One region of the Streptomyces sp. NPDC026522 genome, then DNA from elsewhere that is predicted to be linked to it. Evidence: riboswitches for the same ligand, from Rfam matches in the RefSeq annotation. Region 1 holds a riboswitch; each other region holds the start of a gene.

Region 1 (4,685 bases):
TCCATGGCGCCCTGGTAGCCGCCGGGGTGGTCGGTGGTCTCGGTGGTGACCGGGTAGACCAGCGGCTCCTCGATGTGGTCGGCGCGCAGGTGCTCCGCGGCGATCGAGCGGGCGATGGACCGGCCGTGGCGCGCGGAGTGGTACGCGACGACGTCGGCCCCGGCGATCACCTGGACGGCGCGCAGGGTCATCAGCGACGGGTCGCCGGGCCCGAGCCCCACCCCGTAGAGCCGGCCCTTGCCGGTGGTGGCGCCGCTCGCTCCGGTCGTGCTCATTCTTCCTCGCTCGCGATCGCGTTGACGGCGGCGGCCGCGATGGCGCTGCCGCCGCGCCGGCCGCGCACGATCAAGTGGTCCAGCCCGGCCGGGTGTTCGGCGAGCGCGTCCTTCGACTCGGCGGCGCCGATGAAGCCGACCGGGACGCCGATCACGGCGGCGGGGCGCGGCGCGCCCTCCTCGATCATCTCCAGCAGCCGGAACAGCGCGGTCGGCGCGTTGCCGACGGCGATCACGGAGCCCTCCAACAGGCCCCGGTCGCGCCAGACTTCGAGCGCGGCGGCGCTGCGGGTGGTGCCCATCTTGGCGGCCAGCGCCGGGACGGCCGGGTCGGACAGGGTGCAGACGACCTCGTTGGCCGCGGGCAGCCGCTTGCGGGTGACCCCGCTCGCCACCATCTGTACGTCGCACAGGATCGGCGCGCCGGCGTTCAGGGCCGCCCGCGCGCGCAGCACGACGTCGGGCGTGTAGCCCAGGTCCTGGGGCAGGTCGGTCATCCCGCAGGCGTGGATCATGCGCACCGCGACCTGGGCGACCGAGGCGGGCAGCCCGGAGAGGTCCGCCTCGGCGCGGATCGTGGCAAAGGACTGGCGGTAGATCGCCGCGCCGTCCTTCTCGTACTCGAACACTGTGTACTCGCTCATTTCTTCGCTGCGTCGTGGGAGGTGGTGCGGCGTGCGTCCCTGAGGGCCGCGGCAAGGTCGGAGGGGGGTACGCCGAGGCGCGGGGCGCCGCCGGGGGCGCGGACGTCGTACCCGTCGGCGATCGCGAGCACGTCCACCCAGGCGGTACCGCGCGGATGTCCGCAGCGCCGGTCGCATCCCGACCAGTGCACGGGCAGCGGGCCGGCCGCCAGGGCGGTGACGGCGCGCGCGTCGGCGCGTACGTCGCGGTGGGACCGGGCGCAACCGGGCTGCCCGGTACAGGCGGTCACCGACCGCCGGGGGTCGGCGGGGGTGGTGATCAGGCCGGCGTCGGCGAGGGCGGCAAGGGCGTCCGGCGCGGTGGACGCGGTCAGTCCGGGGACGACGACGCCGCGCCAGGGGGTCAGGCGCAGCCGCCCGGTGAGCCCGGCCAGGAGGTTCCACTGGGCGGTGGTGAGGCGTCCGAGGGGCGCGAGTACGCAGAGCGCGACGCGCTGCCCGGGCCCGTCGACCGGGCCGGGCTCGGGCGCCCGGCCCCGGGGCGCGGCGGGATCGGCGACAACGGTCGCACGGACCCCGGCGCGGGCCAGCCGGTCCGCCAACTCCCGCATGTCGAGCCGGTGTTCGGGAGGCAGCTCGGCGACCCGCCAGGCCCGCGTGCCGGCTTGCCGCGCGGTGTCGAGGAAGTACCGCGCGGCCACGAGGGCGGCCCGTGGCGCGTCGGTGGCGGCCACGAGGAGCCCCTCACCGGCGCCGGCCGTGGTGAGCAGGGCGTGCTGCGGGCCGCGCGCGATCAGGTTCACGTCCGCGTCGAGGGAGCTCACGTCGCCGCGTCCGTCGTCGAGGGCGAACAGGAACCTCCCGGACAGCGCGGCCGCCTCGGCGCTCGCGCAGAGCAGCCGGTCCAGCTCCGCGACCCGGGGCGCGACGTCGGGCAGCCCGCTGCGGTCGAGGCCGGTCAGCGGCGAGGCGACGATGTTGCGGACCCGCTCGTGCGAGGGGGCGGGGAGCAGCCCCGCGTCGGCCAGGAGGCGGGCGAGTTCACCGCCGCAGGCCGCCCCGAGTCCGCGCAGTTGGGCGTTGCCGCGCGAGGTGAGGTCGATGTGCCCGTCGCCGAGCCGGTCCGCCGCGTCGCCGAGCAGCCCGGCCGCGTGCGCCCCGAGCATCCCGCCGGGTATCCGCACCCGGGCGAGGTACCCGTCGTCCGCCTGGTGCAACCGCAGCGCGCCGGGGCAGGCGTCACCTCGGTCCCGTATGACGGGTTCGTCCCGCGATGCGGCGGAAGCTGACTGGGGCATGGCCGCGAGCATACCCACGTTTCCCCACCCCCGACCTGTGTCCACCGCCACCCCGCACCAGGCCGGGCCAGTGTTTGAGGCGCGTGGCCCCGCCGGGCAAACTCAGCCCCGCCGGCGTTTGAGGCGCGGGGGCCCGGGGGCAGAGCCCCCGCAACGGACCCGCACCCGACCACCGCGCCGCCGGCACTCCGCACCCGCGCCGCCGGCACCCGGCATCCCGCACCCGACCACCACACTCCCCACCCCGCCACCTAAGATGACCCCCGGCGGACCACACGGCCCGTCACCGCCGAGGACGGCGACATGGGAGGAAGCCCGGTGCGATTCCGGCGCGGTCCCGCCACTGTGAACCCCGCGGAGCAATCGGCCGGGTGAGTCAGGAACTCCCGCCGTCCTCACTGCCCGGGGCGCGGAAACCCCGAGGAAGGCCTGCCGCCGCATGATCCTGCTGCTGTCGACGTCCGACACCGATCTGCTCAGCGCCCGCGCCGCGAACACCGCCGACGGGCCCGTCCCGTACCGGTTCGCGAACCCCTCCCGCCTTCCCCTCGACGACCTGCCCGCCCTGCTCGACGGGGTCGAGCTGGTCGTCGTACGCCTCCTCGGCGGCCTGCGCGCCTGGCAGGACGGCCTCGACCTGCTCCTGGCTCCCGGCCAGCACCGCCCGGTCGTCGTCCTGACCGGCGAACAGGCCCCGGACGCGCAGCTGATGGAGGCCTCGACCGTCCCCATCGGCATCGCCGCCGAGGCCCACGGCTACCTCGCCCACGGCGGCCCGGCCAACCTGGACCAGCTGGCCCGCTTCCTCTCCGACACCGTGCTCCTCACCGGCCACGGCTTCGAGCCCCCCGCGGCCGCCCCCACCTGGGGTCCCCTGGAGCGCACCCCGGCCGGTACCACCGGCCCCCGCGTCGCCGTGCTCTACTACCGCGCCCACCAGATGAGCGGCAACACCGCCTTCGTGCACGCCCTGTGCGAGGCCATCGAGGCCCACGGCGCCCAACCGCTCCCCCTCTACGTCTCCTCCCTCCGCGCCCCGGAGCCGGAGCTGCTCACCGCCCTGGAGTCGGCGGACGCCATCGTCACCACCGTCCTCGCGGCGGGCGGCACCAAGCCGGCCACCGCCTCGGCCGGCGGCGACGACGAGTCCTGGGACGCGGGCGCGCTGGCCGCGCTCGGCGTGCCGATCCTCCAGGCCCTGTGCCTGACCGGCTCCCGCAGCGCGTGGGCGGAGAACGACGAGGGCCTGTCCCCGCTGGACGCCGCCACCCAGGTCGCCGTCCCGGAGTTCGACGGCCGCCTGATCACCGTCCCGTTCTCCTTCAAGGAGCTCGACGAGGACGGCCTGCCCGCCTACGTCGCCGACCCCGAGCGGGCCGCCCGCGTCGCGGGCATCGCCGTACGCCACGCCCGGCTGCGACACATCGAGCGGCGCGACAAGAAGGTCGCGCTGGTCCTCTCCGCGTACCCGACCAAGCACTCCCGCATCGGCAACGCGGTCGGCCTGGACACCCCGGCCAGCGCGGTCGAGCTCCTGCGCACGCTCATCGCCGCGGGCTACGACTTCGGTCCGACCGCCGACGTCCCCGGCCTGGTCTCCGGCGACGGCGACGAGCTGATCCGCGCCCTGATCGAGGCCGGCGGCCACGACCAGGACTGGCTCACCGAGGAGCAGCTGGCCCGCAACCCCGTCCGCATCCCCGCCGCCGACTACAAGCGCTGGTTCGCCGAGCTCCCGGCCGAGCTGCGCGAGAGCGTCGAGGAACACTGGGGCGAGGCGCCCGGCAACATGTTCGTGGACCGCTCCGCGAACCCCGAGGGCGACATCGTCCTGGCGGCCCTGCGCCGCGGGAACCTCCTGATCCTCATCCAGCCGCCGCGCGGTTTCGGCGAGAACCCGATCGCGATCTACCACGATCCGGACCTGCCGCCCTCGCACCACTACCTGGCCGCGTACCGCTGGATCCAGGCCCGCGCGGAGGACGGCGGGTTCGGCGCGGACGCGATGATCCACCTGGGCAAGCACGGCAACCTGGAGTGGCTGCCCGGCAAGAACGCCGGCCTCTCTGCCGCCTGCGCCCCGGACGCCGCCCTCGGCGACCTCCCCCTGATCTACCCCTTCCTCGTCAACGACCCGGGCGAGGGCACGCAGGCCAAGCGCCGCGTCCACGCCACCCTGGTCGACCACCTGGTGCCGCCGATGGCGCGCGCGGAGTCGTACGGCGACATCGCCCGCCTCGAACAGCACCTGGACGAGTACGCGCAGATCAGCGCCATGGACCCGGCGAAGCTGCCCGCCATCCGGGCGCAGATCTGGACCCTGATCCAGGCGGCGAAGCTCCACCACGACCTGGGCCTCGAAGAGCGCCCCGACGACGAGGGCTTCGACGACTTCCTGCTGCACGTCGACGGCTGGCTGTGCGAGGTCAAGGACGCCCAGATCCGCGACGGTCTGCACGTCCTGGGCG
Region 2 (4,685 bases), on a different contig from region 1:
AGGTCCTGGGCGGCTCCCCGGAGCAGGTCGAGAACGCCGCCGAGATCGGCATGGAACACAACCTCGGCCTCACCTGTGACCCGGTCGGCGGCCTGGTCCAGATCCCCTGCATCGAGCGCAACGGCATGGCGGCGGTCAAGGCCGTCACCGCGGCCCGGATGGCGATGCGCGGCGACGGCTCGCACAAGGTCTCCCTGGACAAGGTCATCAAGACCATGAAGGAGACCGGCGCCGACATGAAGGTCAAGTACAAGGAGACCGCCCGCGGCGGCCTCGCGGTCAACGTCATCGAGTGCTGAGCCGGCTCCGGCGCCGCTGACGGCAGCCGGAGGGAGCAGGCGGGAGGGCCGGCCGCGCGTGCGCGGCCGGCCCTCCCGCCTGCTCGCGCTACTTCCTGCGGATGGCGGTCAGGCAGCCCTTGGCGAAGTCGTTCACCGAGTCGTCCAGCGCCTTGAGGCTCTCCGGCGTGGGGGCCTGGCGCGCCTCGCCGGTGACCGTGACCTCCAGCATGAGGTTGCTGTCCCGCACCCGCAGCTGGCGGACCTGGTGCGGGTCGTCCGGCTTGGTGTAGAGGAGGCGGTACGCCTCCTTGCCCACGCCCTTGACGTCGGTCGCGGCGCCGCCCCCCGAGTCCTTGCCCGCGTCGTCCCGCACCTTGCCGAAGACCGCCTTCGCCTCGTCGACGCCCGGCACGTAGGCGAAGTCGAGCTCTACCTTGGCGCCCCGGTAGGCCGCCGGGCCGGTGTCGACGAGCTGCTGGACGCACTTCGCCCCCGGGTAGCCCCCGGTGGTCCTGCGCGTGCGGTCGGCCACGTCCTCGCGGGCCCCGAGCGGGTCGGCCAGCTTGCCGTACGGCAGCGCGTTGCATATCTCGTCGGTGGCGACCCACGGGTAGCCGCCCTTGCCCTCCTGGGAGACCTCCTGGTCGCCGCCGCCCCCGCACGCGGTGGCCGCGAGGACGAGGGCCGCGGCGACCACGGCACGAGGCCGGAGGCGGTGCCGGCGGGTGTGACGGGTGTGACGGCTGAGACGGCGCATCCGGTGCTCCCCTGTCGCACGGTCCATGTCCACGCCGTCACCCTGCCAGGAACGGCGCCGCGGCACCGGGGATCCGTGCAACCGCGGTGGCGCTCCGGGTGTCCTCAGGAGTGTCAGCCCTGTCCCCGTCTCTCAGAATCGGGGGGACGTCATGCATCGCGTACGTCGCCGCCAGATCACCGCGCTGCTCGCCGGCGCCCTGCTCACCGCCGGGGTCGCGCTCGCCGCGCCGGCCTCCGCCGCCACCACCACGCTGGTCACCAACGCCCGCTGGGGCGGGCACTGCACCTACGACCGGCTCGTCATCGACCTCCAGGGAGCCGCCCCGCCGGTCACCGTCACGCCCGTCTCCCAGCTGGTCTACGACGGGTCGGGCAAGCCCGTCCCGCTGCCGGGGAAGTACTTCCTGGAGATCAGGCTGCACCCCGCCGCCGGGCACGACGACACCGGCAAGAACGTCTACGTGGGGCCCAAGCTCCAGCAGATCGCCCTCAGCAAGCTCAAGGGCATGGCCCTGACCGGCGACTTCGAGGGGTACGTCACCTTCGGCGCCGCCTTCGACACCCCGCCCGCCTACAACACCGGCGTGCTGCACGCCCCGGAGCGGTTCGTCCTGGACTTCCCGCACCCGGCCACCTGCTGACCGCCCCGCGCTACCGGTGCTCGGGGTTCGGGAAGTCGAAGCGGCACCCGGCGTCCCACTCCGAGCGCTGGTTGCCGTGCGCCGGAATGCCGCCCGCCCGTTTCAGGAGGGCGGCCAGGTGCATGAGGTTCCAGCTCATGAAGGTCGTGTTCCGGTTGGTGAAGTCGTTCTCGGGGCCGCCCGAGCCGGGGTCCAGGTACGAGGGACCCGGCCCGGCCTCGCCGATCCACCCGGCGTCGGCCTGCGGCGGGATCGCGTACCCGAGGTGCTGGAGGCTGTAGAGGACGTTCATGGCGCAGTGCTTGACGCCGTCCTCGTTGCCGGTGATGAGCGCCCCGCCGACCCGGCCGTAATAGGCGTACTGGCCCCGCTCGTTCAGCAGCGAGGAGCAGGCGTAGAGCCGCTCGATGACCTGCTTCATCACGGAGCTGTTGTCCCCGAGCCAGATCGGGCCGCACAGCACCAGGATGTCGGCGTCCATGATCCGGCTGTACAGGACGGGCCACTCGTCGCTCTCCCAGCCGTGCTCGGTCATGTCGGGCCAGACACCGGTGGCGATGTCGTGGTCGACGGCGCGGACGAGCGCGGTCCGGGCCCCGGCGGCCTCCATCACCGCGCGGCTCCGGGAGATCAGGCCCTCGGTGTTGCTGGTCTCGGGGGACCGTTTGAGCGTGCAGTTCACGTAGAGGGCGCTCAGGTCGCCGTAGTGGGGGGTCTGCGCGGAACGGGAGTCGTCGGCCACCCCGCCACCCTGCGTCCCGGCGGACGCGGCCGCCAGCGGGCGCGCCCGGAAGGGCCGGGTTGTGACCCGTCCGGGCGGCCGACTAGGGTCATGGGGCCTTGGTGTTCGGGAAACCGGTGGAAAACCGGTGCGGCCCTCGCCACTGTGATCGGGAAGTCCGGCTCCATTCTCCCCCAGACTCCGTCCGGGAGGTGCCCCCACCGCGGGACGCCACTGGGCCCGCGCGGGAGACCGCTCGGCCCGGGAAGGCGGAGCCAGGGCATCAGTACCCGTGAGCCAGGAGACCGGCCGGGGCGCGTTGTCCATCCACGAGGTGCTGGAGAGGTCTCCCCACTCATGCATATCGCCGAGGGCTTCCTGCCCCCGTTGCACGCGGCCGCCTGGGGCGTCGCGGCCGCCCCCTTCGTCGTCCACGGTGTCCGCGCCCTGACCCGGGAGGTGAAGGCCAACCCGGAGAGCACGCTGCTGCTCGGTGCGTCGGGGGCGTTCACCTTCGTCCTGTCGGCGCTCAAGATACCTTCGGTCACCGGCAGTTGTTCCCACCCCACCGGAACGGGGCTCGGCGCGATCCTGTTCCGGCCGCCGGTGATGACGGTGCTCGGGACCATCACCCTGCTGTTCCAGGCCCTGCTGCTGGCCCACGGCGGGCTGACCACGCTCGGCGCGAACGCCTTCTCGATGGCGATCGCCGGGCCGTGGGCGGGCTACGGCGTCTACCGGCTGCTCAAGCGGTTCGGCGTACCGCTGATGGTGACCGTCTTCTTCGGCGCGTTCTTCGCCGACCTCGTCACCTACTGCGTGACCAGTGTGCAGCTGGCCCTGGCCTTTCCCGACCCGGCGAGCGGCTTCCTCGGCGCGCTCGCCAAGTTCGGCGGGATCTTCGCGGTCACGCAGATCCCGCTGGCCGTCAGCGAGGGGCTGCTGACCGTACTCGTCATGCGGCTGCTGATGCAGTCCAGCAAGTCGGACCTGGTCCGGCTGGGTGTCGCCGGGCTGACGGCCCGCACCACCCGCACCGAGCAGGAGGCGGCGGCCCGATGAGCGGCGCGAGCAAGAACACGAAGATCAACGCGCTGCTGCTGCTCCTGGTGGCCGCGCTCGCCGTGCTGCCGGTCGCGCTGGGCATGGGCGAGGGCAAGGAAGAGCCGTTCGCCGGGGCCGACAACCAGGCCGAGTCGGCGATCACCGAGATCCGGCCGGACTACAAGCCGTGGTTCTCGCCGCTGTACGAACCCCCGTCCGCGGAGATCGAGTCGGCGCTGTTCGCCCTCCAGGCGGCCCTCGGTGCGGGCGTGCTCGCCTACTACTTCGGCCTGCGCAAGGGCCGCCGCCAGGGCCTCGCCCAGGCGCGCGGCCCACAGGATCCGCCGGCGCCCCCGACGGAGTCCTAGCCGGTGCTGCCCATCGACGTGGCGGCGCACGGCAGCCGCTGGCGCCACCGCCACCCGCTGGAGAAGGCGCTGCTGGGGCTCGGGCTCACCGTCACCGCCGTCGGCCTGCCGCCCTGGCCCGGCGGGCCGCTGGTCGCGGCGGCGACGCTGGCCGTGCTGCTCGGTCCGGCCGGGGTGGCCGGACGGCAGCTGTGGCGGGCCTTCCGGATCCCGCTGGGCTTCTGCTTCACCGGGGCGCTGCCGCTGCTGTTCGCGGTCGGCGGCCCGGCGGGGCCGGTCTCCCTGGCCCCGGACGGCCCCCGGCACGCGGCGGAGCTGCTGCTGCGCACGTCGGCGGCTTCGCTCGGGGTGCTGCTGTTCGCCTTCACCACCCCGGTGTCGGACGTACTGCCCCGGCTGGTGCGGGCGGGCGTCCCGGCCCCGGTGGTGGACGTGGCCCTGGTCATGTACCGGATCGGGTTCCTGCTGCTCGACTCGGTGGCCCAGGTGCACCGGGCGCAGGCGGCCCGGCTCGGGCACACCGGCCGGGCGGCGCTGTGGCGTTCGCTGGCCGGGCTCGCCGCGACCTCGTTCGTACGGGCCTTCGACCGCGCGGCGCGGCTCCAGGAGGGGCTGGCCGGGCGCGGCTACGACGGGGCGCTGCGGGTGCTGGTGCCCGGGGCGGCGCTGTCGTGGCGGTTCCTGGCGGCGTCGGCGGCCCTGCTGGGCGCGCTGGTTGCCGTCACTCTCACCTTGAAGGGGCTGTACCTGTGAACCCGTTGGTGGAACTGGTGGGCGCGGGCTACGCGTACGAGGACGGGCCGGCGGTGCTGTCCGGCGCGGACTTCGCGATCGCGGAGGGCCGGGCGCTGGTCCTGCTGGGCCGCAACGG
Region 3 (4,685 bases), on a different contig from region 1:
GGCATCGCGAACCAGCTGCTCGCGGCGGTCGCCCTGGCGGTCTGCACCACGCTGCTGGTCAAGTCCGGCCGGCTCAAGTGGGCATGGGTGACCGGCGTCCCACTGGCCTGGGACGTGGCGGTGACCCTCACCGCCAGCTACCAGAAGGTCTTCTCCGACAACCCGAAGATCGGCTTCTTCGCGCAGCGCGACCTGTACCAGGACGGCATCGACGCCGGAAAGGTCATCAAGCCGGCGAAGGACCTCGCGCAGATGCACACCGTGGTCACCAACGCCACGGTGGACGGCGTCCTGTCGGTGCTGTTCGCCCTGCTGATCGTCATCGTCCTGGTGGACGCCGCCCGGACCTGCGTCAAGGCGGTCCGCGCGCCGCAGGACGTCTCCCTCACCGAAGTCCCCTGGACCGAGTCGAAGATCGTCGCCCCGGCGGGTCTGATCGCGACCCCCGAGGAGCGGGCGGAGCTGGCCGCGGCCGGGCTCGACTCCGGCGGCGGCAAGGTCAAGGAGCCGGTGGCGTGAGCGGCGTCCGGGCGGCGCTGGCCAAGGCCGCGCACTACGTACGGGAGTTCACCGGCGAGGCCGCGTACGACCGCTACACGGCCCACGCCCGCTCCCACGACCCGGACGCCCCGGTCCTCACCCGGCGCGCCTTCGAGCGGGCCCGCACGGACGCCCGCGAAGCCGACCCGCGCGAGGGCTTCCGCTGCTGCTGAACCGCCACGGGCCGCCGCGTCTCCCCCGGGAAAACGCGGCGGCCCTTGCGCTGCCCCCGGGGCACACTCGGTCCATGGACATCACCATCAGACGGGCCCTGCCCTCGGAGTACGAAGCGCTCGGTGACATCACCGCCGCGGCCTACCTCGGGGACGGGCTGCTCACCTACGGCGAGGACGATCCGTACCTCGCCAGGCTCCGGGACGTGGCCGGACGGGCCGCGGCCGCCGAGGTGTTCGTCGCCGCGCTCGGCGACGGGCGCGTGGTGGGCGGTGTGACCTTCGCCGCTCCGGGCAGTCCGTTCTGCGACATCGCCGGCCCGGACGAGGCCGAGTTCCGGATGCTGGCGGTCGCCCGCGAGGGCCGCGGCCGGGGCGCCGGCGAGGCACTGGTCCGGGCCTGCATCGACCACGCCCGGGCCCTGGAGGGCGTACGGCGACTCGTGCTGTCGACCACGCCGGACATGCTCGGCGCGCACCGGATCTACGAGCGCCTGGGCTTCGTCCGCACCCCGGAGCGGGACTGGGAGCCCGTCCCCGACCTCCCTTTGCTCACGTACGGTCTCGCGCTGTAGTCGGGGCGCGACACAACATCTAGGGGGTCGCCCAGGAGGGGGCCCCCACATGTATGCTCGTGCTCGCTGTCGCCGCAGGGGAATCCGGTGCGAATCCGGAACTGTCCCGCAACGGTATGAACTGTGCCCATTGGTGCATGCGCAAGTCCGAGGACCTGCCGACAGCGAGCCCGGCTCGACCGAACCGGGTACAGCCACGTCCGGGCCTCGCGGTTGGGCCGGTGGACGCAGCGCGGCGCAAGCGTGCCCGGAGCCGGGGACGCGCCCGCGCGCGCCCGCTCGCGCCCCGCACCGAAGGTGCCCCGGAGCCGAGTGAGGGAGAGCTCCCCCGTGACCATCGCGCCCGCCGCACCGCGCGCCGAGTCCGACCCGTCCGACAGCGCAACCACCGGCGGGGGCCATGGGGCCGCGCTGCTGCGCACCCTCACCGAGCTGACGGCGGACCTCCCCGACACCGACCCCGGCCGGGTCGCCGCCGCCGCCCTGCGCGGCCGCAGCGCCGCCGCGGACGAGGCCGAACTGCGCTCGCTGGCCACCGAGGCCGCCGCCGGACTGATCTCCGAGGACCCGGCGTACTCCCGGCTGGCCGCGCGCCTGCTGACGCTGGCCGTGCGCGACGAGGCCGCGGGCCAGGGCGCGACCTCCTTCGCCGCGTCCGTCGCGGTCGGCCACCGCGAGGGCCTGATCGCCGACCGCACGGCCGAGTTCGTCGCCGCGCACGCGAGCCGCCTCGACGCGCTGGTCGAACACGCGCTCGTCGAGGGCGCGGACGACCGCTTCGGCTTCTTCGGCCTGCGCACCCTGCACAGCCGCTACCTGCTGCGCCACCCCATCACCCGTCAGGTGATCGAGACCCCGCAGTACTTCATGCTCCGCGTGGCCTGCGGCCTCGCGGCGGACGACAGCGTGGGCGCCGTCGAGGAAGTGGCCTCGCTGTACCGGCTGATGAGCCGCCTGGACTACCTGCCGTCCTCCCCCACCCTCTTCAACTCCGGCACCCGGCACCCGCAGATGTCCTCCTGCTACCTGCTGGACTCCCCGCTGGACGAGCTCGACTCGATCTACGACCGCTACCACCAGGTCGCCCGGCTGTCCAAGCACGCCGGCGGCATCGGCCTGTCGTACTCCCGCATCCGCGCCCGCGGTTCGCTGATCCGCGGCACCAACGGCCACTCCAACGGCATCGTCCCGTTCCTCAAGACCCTCGACGCCTCCGTCGCCGCCGTCAACCAGGGCGGCCGCCGCAAGGGTGCCGCCGCGGTCTACCTGGAGACCTGGCACGCGGACATCGAGGAGTTCCTCGAACTGCGCGACAACACCGGTGAGGACCAGCGCCGTACGCACAACCTGAACCTGGCCCACTGGGTGCCGGACGAGTTCATGCGCCGGGTGAACGCCGACGCCGAGTGGTCGCTGTTCTCCCCCGCCGACGTGCCCGAACTGGTCGACCTGTGGGGCGACGACTTCGACGCCGCCTACCGCAAGGCCGAAGCGGCCGGCCTGGCCCGCAAGACCATGCCCGCCCGCGACCTGTACGGCCGGATGATGCGCACCCTCGCGCAGACCGGCCAGGGCTGGATGACCTTCAAGGACGCCTCCAACCGGACGGCGAACCAGACCGCCGAACCCGGCACGGTCGTCCACTCCTCCAACCTGTGCACCGAGATCATCGAGGTCACCAACGACGGCGAGACCGCGGTCTGCAACCTCGGCTCGGTCAACCTGGGCGCCTTCGTGGTGGACGGGGAGATCGACTGGGAGCGGCTGGACGAGACCGTCCGCACCGCCGTCACCTTCCTCGACCGCGTCGTGGACATCAATTTCTACCCGACCGAGCAGGCCGGCCGCTCCAACGCCCGCTGGCGTCCGGTGGGTCTGGGCGCGATGGGCCTCCAGGACGTCTTCTTCCAGCTGAAGCTGCCCTTCGACTCCCCCGAGGCGAAGGCCCTGTCCACGAAGCTCTCCGAGCGGATCATGCTGGCCGCGTACGAGGCCTCCTGCGACCTCGCCGAGCGCAGCGGCCCGCTCCCCGCCTGGGAGCAGACCCGTACGGCCCGCGGTGTCCTGCACCCGGACCACTACGACGTCGAGCTGAACTGGCCGGAACGCTGGGACGCGCTGCGCGCCCGGGTCGCGAAGACCGGCATGCGCAACTCGCTGCTGCTCGCCATCGCCCCGACGGCGACGATCGCCTCGATCGCGGGCGTGTACGAGTGCATCGAGCCGCAGGTCTCGAACCTCTTCAAGCGCGAGACGCTGAGCGGTGAGTTCCTCCAGGTCAACGCGTACCTGGTGGCCGAGCTGAAGAAGCTCGGCGTGTGGGACGCGCAGACCCGCGAGGCGCTGCGCGAGGCCAGCGGCTCGGTGCAGGGCTTCGGCTGGATCCCGGCCGAGGTGCGCGAGCTGTACCGCACGGCGTGGGAGATCCCGCAGCGCGGCCTGATCGACATGGCGGCGGCCCGTACGCCGTTCCTGGACCAGTCGCAGTCGCTGAACCTGTTCCTGGAGACGCCGACCATCGGGAAGCTGTCCTCGATGTACGCGTACGCCTGGAAGCAGGGCCTCAAGACCACGTACTACCTGCGCTCCCGCCCGGCGACGAAGATCGCCCGCGCCGCGTCCGGCGCCGCCGCCCCGGCCGCCGCCACGACCCTCCCGCAGGCCGTCGACGCCGACGCGCTGGCCTGCTCCCTGGAAAACCCCGAGTCCTGCGAGGCCTGCCAGTAATGAGCTCCAACACCGACAAGAACCTGCTCGACCCGGGCTTCGAGCTGACCCTGCGCCCGATGCGCTACCCGGACTTCTACGAGCGCTACCGCGACGCGATCAAGAACACGTGGACGGTCGAGGAGGTCGACCTCCACTCGGACGTCGCCGACCTCGCGAAGCTGACGCCGGGCGAGCAGCACATGATCGGCCGGCTGGTCGCGTTCTTCGCGACGGGCGACTCGATCGTCTCGAACAACCTCGTGCTGACCCTGTACAAGCACATCAACTCCCCGGAGGCGCGCCTGTACCTGTCGCGCCAGCTGTTCGAGGAGGCCGTGCACGTCCAGTTCTACCTGACGCTGCTCGACACCTACCTGCCCGACCCGGACGACCGGGCGGCGGCGTTCGACGCGGTCGAGGAGATCCCGTCGATCCGCGAGAAGGCGCAGTTCTGCTTCAAGTGGATGGATTCGGTCGAGAAGATCGAGCGGCTGGAGACGCAGGCCGACCGCCGCCGCTTCCTGCTGAACCTGATCTGCTTCGCCGCCTGCATCGAGGGCCTGTTCTTCTACGGCGCGTTCGCGTACGTCTACTGGTTCCGCTCGCGGGGTCTGCTGCACGGTCTGGCGACGGGTACGAACTGGGTCTTCCGCGACGAGACGATGCACATGAACTTCGCCTTCGAGGT

Evidence for each region. Region 1 has a riboswitch for cobalamin ahead of cobN (cobaltochelatase subunit CobN). Riboswitches for the same ligand answer to the same signal wherever they lie in the genome.
Region 2: another riboswitch for cobalamin. It lies ahead of ACZ4M3_RS08165 (energy-coupling factor ABC transporter permease); the one in region 1 lies ahead of cobN (cobaltochelatase subunit CobN).
Region 3: another riboswitch for cobalamin. It lies ahead of ACZ4M3_RS07210 (ribonucleoside-diphosphate reductase subunit alpha); the one in region 1 lies ahead of cobN (cobaltochelatase subunit CobN).

What each region holds. Positions count from the first base shown of each region.
Region 1 is NZ_JBVHQF010000009.1:47,624-52,308, forward strand. It holds gene ACZ4M3_RS23225 (precorrin-2 C(20)-methyltransferase) at 1-275, opposite strand, end outside; gene ACZ4M3_RS23230 (precorrin-8X methylmutase) at 272-919, opposite strand; gene ACZ4M3_RS23235 (cobalamin biosynthesis protein CobG) at 916-2,217, opposite strand; cobalamin riboswitch at 2,499-2,623, shown strand; gene cobN (cobaltochelatase subunit CobN) at 2,657-4,685, shown strand, end outside.
Region 2 is NZ_JBVHQF010000002.1:781,296-785,980, reverse strand. It holds gene ACZ4M3_RS08185 (L-serine ammonia-lyase) at 1-299, shown strand, start outside; gene ACZ4M3_RS08180 (hypothetical protein) at 388-1,065, opposite strand; gene ACZ4M3_RS08175 (AMIN-like domain-containing (lipo)protein) at 1,190-1,681, shown strand; gene ACZ4M3_RS08170 (flavodoxin family protein) at 1,692-2,423, opposite strand; cobalamin riboswitch at 2,506-2,730, shown strand; gene ACZ4M3_RS08165 (energy-coupling factor ABC transporter permease) at 2,760-3,464, shown strand; gene ACZ4M3_RS08160 (energy-coupling factor ABC transporter substrate-binding protein) at 3,461-3,814, shown strand; gene cbiQ (cobalt ECF transporter T component CbiQ) at 3,818-4,567, shown strand; gene ACZ4M3_RS08150 (ATP-binding cassette domain-containing protein) at 4,564-4,685, shown strand, end outside.
Region 3 is NZ_JBVHQF010000002.1:565,223-569,907, reverse strand. It holds gene ACZ4M3_RS07225 (carbon starvation CstA family protein) at 1-519, shown strand, start outside; gene ACZ4M3_RS07220 (CstA-like transporter-associated (seleno)protein) at 516-713, shown strand; gene ACZ4M3_RS07215 (GNAT family N-acetyltransferase) at 788-1,288, shown strand; cobalamin riboswitch at 1,342-1,465, shown strand; gene ACZ4M3_RS07210 (ribonucleoside-diphosphate reductase subunit alpha) at 1,619-4,015, shown strand; gene ACZ4M3_RS07205 (ribonucleotide-diphosphate reductase subunit beta) at 4,015-4,685, shown strand, end outside.